2 regions of the Spinactinospora alkalitolerans genome follow, and region 1 is predicted to be linked to the other one. Evidence: riboswitches for the same ligand, from Rfam matches in the RefSeq annotation. Region 1 holds a riboswitch; the other holds the start of a gene.
The links. Region 1 has a riboswitch for glycine ahead of gcvP (aminomethyl-transferring glycine dehydrogenase). Riboswitches for the same ligand answer to the same signal wherever they lie in the genome.
Positions count from the first base shown of each region.

Region 2: another riboswitch for glycine. It lies ahead of gcvT (glycine cleavage system aminomethyltransferase GcvT); the one in region 1 lies ahead of gcvP (aminomethyl-transferring glycine dehydrogenase).

Region 1 covers NZ_JACCCC010000001.1:3,809,603-3,811,795, forward strand. The annotation lists gene gcvP (aminomethyl-transferring glycine dehydrogenase) at 1-1,233, opposite strand, end outside; glycine riboswitch at 1,344-1,431, opposite strand; gene HDA32_RS16920 (MerR family transcriptional regulator) at 1,592-2,193, opposite strand, start outside.
Region 2 covers NZ_JACCCC010000001.1:4,986,696-4,988,888, forward strand. The annotation lists gene HDA32_RS22145 (3-deoxy-7-phosphoheptulonate synthase) at 1-774, shown strand, start outside; glycine riboswitch at 861-961, shown strand; gene gcvT (glycine cleavage system aminomethyltransferase GcvT) at 1,103-2,193, shown strand, end outside.

The DNA.
Region 1 (2,193 bases):
GACCTTGGCCGAGGCCCCGCCGGGCACGCGCACCCGCAGGGTGTCGAAGAAGGCGGGGTGCGCCACGTCGAAGCCCAGACCGCGCAGGCCCTCGGCGATCCGGACGGTGTGGCCGTGCACCCGCTCGGCGATCGCGCGCAGGCCGCGCGGTCCGTGGTACACCGCGTACATGCCGGCCATCACCGCGAGCAGCACCTGGGCGGTGCAGATGTTGCTGGTGGCCTTCTCCCGCCGGATGTGCTGCTCGCGGGTCTGCAGGGCGAGCCGGTAGGCGGGCCTGCCCGCGTTGTCCACCGAAACGCCGACGAGCCGGCCCGGCAACTGGCGCTGCAGGCCCTGGCGCACCGACATGTAGCCGGCGTGCGGGCCGCCGAAGCCCATCGGCACGCCGAAGCGCTGGGTGGAGCCGACGGCGATGTCGGCGCCGAGCTCGCCGGGGCTGCGCAGCACGGTCAGCGCCAGGATGTCGGCGGCGACCACGGCCGTCGCGCCGCGCTCGTGCGCGGCCTCGATGATCGCGCTCGGGTCGCGCACCGCGCCGCCGGCCGCCGGGTACTGCACGAGGACGCCGAACGCGTCGCCCTCGGGCAGCCCTTCGCTGAGGTCGGCCACGACGACGTCGATGCCCAGCGGTTCGGCGCGGGTGCGCAGCACGGCCAGGGTCTGGGGGAAGACGTCGGAGTCGACGATGAAGGTGGAGCCCGCGCTCTTGGTCGCGCGGCGGGCCAGCGTCATCGCCTCGCCGGCCGCGGTGGACTCGTCCAGCAGCGAGGCCCCGCTCACCGGCAGCCCGGTGAGGTCGGCGACCACCGTCTGGAAGTTCAGCAGCGCCTCGAGGCGGCCCTGGGAGATCTCGGGCTGGTAGGGGGTGTAGGCGGTGTACCAGGCCGGGTTCTCCAGGATGTTGCGCAGGATGACCGGCGGGGTGAGGGTGTCGTAGTAGCCCAGCCCGATCATCGAGGTCAGCACCTGGTTGCGGTCGGCCAGCGCGCGCAGTTCGGCCAGTGCACCGACCTCGTCGGCCGCCTCGGGCAGCCGCAGCGGGGCCGCGCCGCCCGGCCCGTTCAGGATGCTCTCCGGCACGGCCGCGGCCATGAGCTCGGCCGTGGAGGCGTAGCCCACCGCCTTGAGCATCTCGGCGCGTTCGGCCGGGTCGGGGCCGATGTGCCGGTCGGCGAAACCGCGCGCCGGCGCGACGGCCGGAGAGGGTTCGTGGGTGCGCTGGTCGGGCATGGAGACCTCCTGGTCGCTGGGCCGGCGAGCGGCTTGCTCCTTGGTCTCCCCCTCTGTCACCTAACGTGCGGTCGCGCCACGGGCGTCACCGCCCGCCGTGCTCCAGAGTGCCTCTCCACACGGTCCTTTTGCCTGAGAGGTTACTGGGGAGTCTTGCCCCGTCGGCGCCCCGCGAAGGGTCTCTCCCGTGTGGTATCAACGGCTGGTTCTCATTGCGTTCTCACTGCATTATCCCGTAACCGGCGCGCCCCCGCGATCGGCGGGCCCCGCTTCCGCGGTGACCCACTGTGACGCGCAGAGGGCACAGGTCACTCTTCGACCGTACTGGATGCGGGGGGTGCGGTGGCGAGAGGGCGGTTCAGCCCGTGCGGCGCTGCCTGCGGCGGCGCGCCAGCTCGTCGGCGGGATGCGGGTCGTCGGGCAGCGGCGCGTCGAGGTGCTCGCCGGGCACTTCGCTCAGCGATCCCTCCAGTTCGCGCCAGACCCGGCCCAGCGCGATGCCGAACACGCCCTGGCCGCTCTGCAGCAGGTCGGCGACCTCGTCGGGCGAGGTGCACTCGTAGACGCTGACGCCGTCGCTCATGAGGGTGACCTGGGCGAGGTCGGAGGCGCCGCGCCGCTGCAGGTGCTGGACCGACGCGCGGATCTGCTGCAGGGAGATCCCGGTGTCGAGGAGCCGCTTGACGACCTTGAGGATCAGGATGTCGCGGAAGCTGTACAGGCGCTGAGCGGCCGAAGCGCCCGAGTCGCGCGCGGGCTCGACGCTGGGCTCGACCAGCCGGGTCCTCGCCCAGTAGTCGAGCTGGCGGTAGGTGATTCCGGCGGCCGCGCACGCTGCGGGACCGCGGTATCCGACGTCCTTTGGCAGCGCCACCACGTCCTCTTCACACAGCAGGCCCTGCTCGCCGGCTCGCCGTATCGCTGAACGCCTGTGGTCGGAGGCTTGCTGCTTGCCGCTCA
Region 2 (2,193 bases), 1.2 Mb from region 1:
CTGGGATGGAAGGGCCTCATCAACGACCCGGGCCTGGACGACAGCTACGACGTGCACCGCGGCCTGCGCACCGCCCGCAAGCTGCTGCTCGACATCGGCTCGCTGGGCGTCCCCGCCGGCACCGAGTTCCTCGACCCGATCACCCCGCAGTACATCGCCGACGCCGTGGCCTGGGGCGCCATCGGGGCCCGCACCACCGAGAGCCAGGTGCACCGCCAGCTCGGCAGCGGCCTGAGCATGCCGGTGGGCTTCAAGAACGGCACCGACGGCGACGTCCAGGTCGCGGTCGACGCCTGCGGCGCCTCCGCCGCCTCCCACACCTTCTTCGGCGTCGACCCCCACGGCGCCGGCGCGGTCGTCGTCACCTCCGGCAACCCCGATTGCCACGTCATCCTGCGCGGCGGCCGCTCCGGCCCCAACTTCGACGCCGAGAGCGTCGGCGCGGCGCTGGACGTGGTGGGTTCCGCCGGCCTGCCGCGCCGCCTGATGATCGACGCCAGCCACGCCAACAGCGGCAAGGACCACCGCCGCCAGCCCGGCGTCGCCGAGTCGATCGGCGCCCAGATCGCCGAGGGCCAGACCGGCATCATCGGCGTCATGCTGGAGAGCTTCATCGTCGAGGGCGCGCAGAAGCTCGGCGCCCCGGCCGACCTCACCTACGGCCAGAGCATCACCGACACGTGCATGAGCTGGGAGACCACCGAGGGCGTCCTGCAGGGACTGGCCGAGGCCGTGCGGCGGCGCCGCAAGGCCGTCCAGGCCCCCGCCCGGTAGCGCCCGAGCGGCACCGGGCCGCGCGGCGGTCGAGGTGCGGTCCTGGGCTCGCCCGGGTCGCGCTGCTAGGCTTGGGCACCAGTCGCCGACCCCGTACGGGAGAGTGCCCGCGCAAGCCAGCGCGGGCCGCCGAAGGAGCAATTCCTCCCCAGAGAACCTCTCAGGCGCGCCGGACCGTACGGGCGAGACCACTCTGGAAAGCAGGGGACCGCGTCCCCTCGCCGAAGGTGCAAGCCGCGCCCGCGCGCACGGTGAAGCTCTCAGGCACCGATGACAGAGGGGGAGGACGCCTGTGGAACATCGACGTCCATCCTCATCGGGAGTGCTCATGACAGCGTCTTCCAATTCGCCCGCCGAACCCCGCCGGACCCCGCTGCACGAGGTCCACGAGCGGCTCGGGGCGAACCTGGTCGACTTCGCCGGCTGGCTGATGCCGCTGCGCTACGGCAGCGAGAGCGCGGAGCACCGGGCCGTCCGCGAGACCGCAGGCCTGTTCGACCTGTCCCACATGGGCGAACTCCTGGTCACCGGTCCGCAGGCCGCGGAGTTCCTGGACCGGGCGCTGGTCGGGCACCTGTCCGCGGTCACCGTCGGCCGGGCGCGCTACACGATGATCACCGCCGAGGACGGCGGCGTCCTGGACGACCTGATCGTCTACCGGCTGGCCGAGGAGGAGTACCTCGTCGTCGCCAACGCCGCCAACAGCGACACCGTGTTCGCCGCGCTGACCGAGCGCGCCGCCGGCCTCGACGCCCGGATCGCCGACCGGTCGGCCGAGTACGCGCTGATCGCGCTCCAGGGCCCCAAGGCCGTCGAGATCCTGGCCCCGCTGACCGACGCCGACCTGTCCGGCATCAAGTACTACGCCGGCTACCGGCACACCGTCGCCGGACTGCCGGTGCTGCTCGCCCGCACCGGCTACACCGGTGAGGACGGCTTCGAGATCTTCATCAACCCCGGCACCGGGGCCGCCGCCGTCTGGGAGGCGCTGACCAAGGCCGGCGAGCCGCACGGCCTGCTGCCGGCCGGCCTGTCGGCGCGCGACACGCTGCGCCTGGAGGCCGGCATGCCGCTGTACGGCAACGAGCTGAGCGCCGACGTCACCCCCTACGAGGCCGGCCTGGGCCGCGTCGTCAAGCTGGACAAGCCCGGCGACTTCGTGGGCCGGGAGGCCCTGGCCGCGCGCGCCGAGAGCGGGCCGACCCGCAGACTGGTGGGACTGACCGGCCGCGGTCGGCGCGTTCCCCGGCAGGGATACGCCGTCATGCGCGACGATCAGCGGGTCGGCGTGGTCACCAGCGGTGCGCCCTCCCCGACACTGGGCAGGCCCGTCGCCGTGGCCTACGTCGACGCCGACACCGACACCACCACCGGCTCCTTCGCCGTGGACGTGCGCGGCCGCGCCGAAGCCGTCGACGT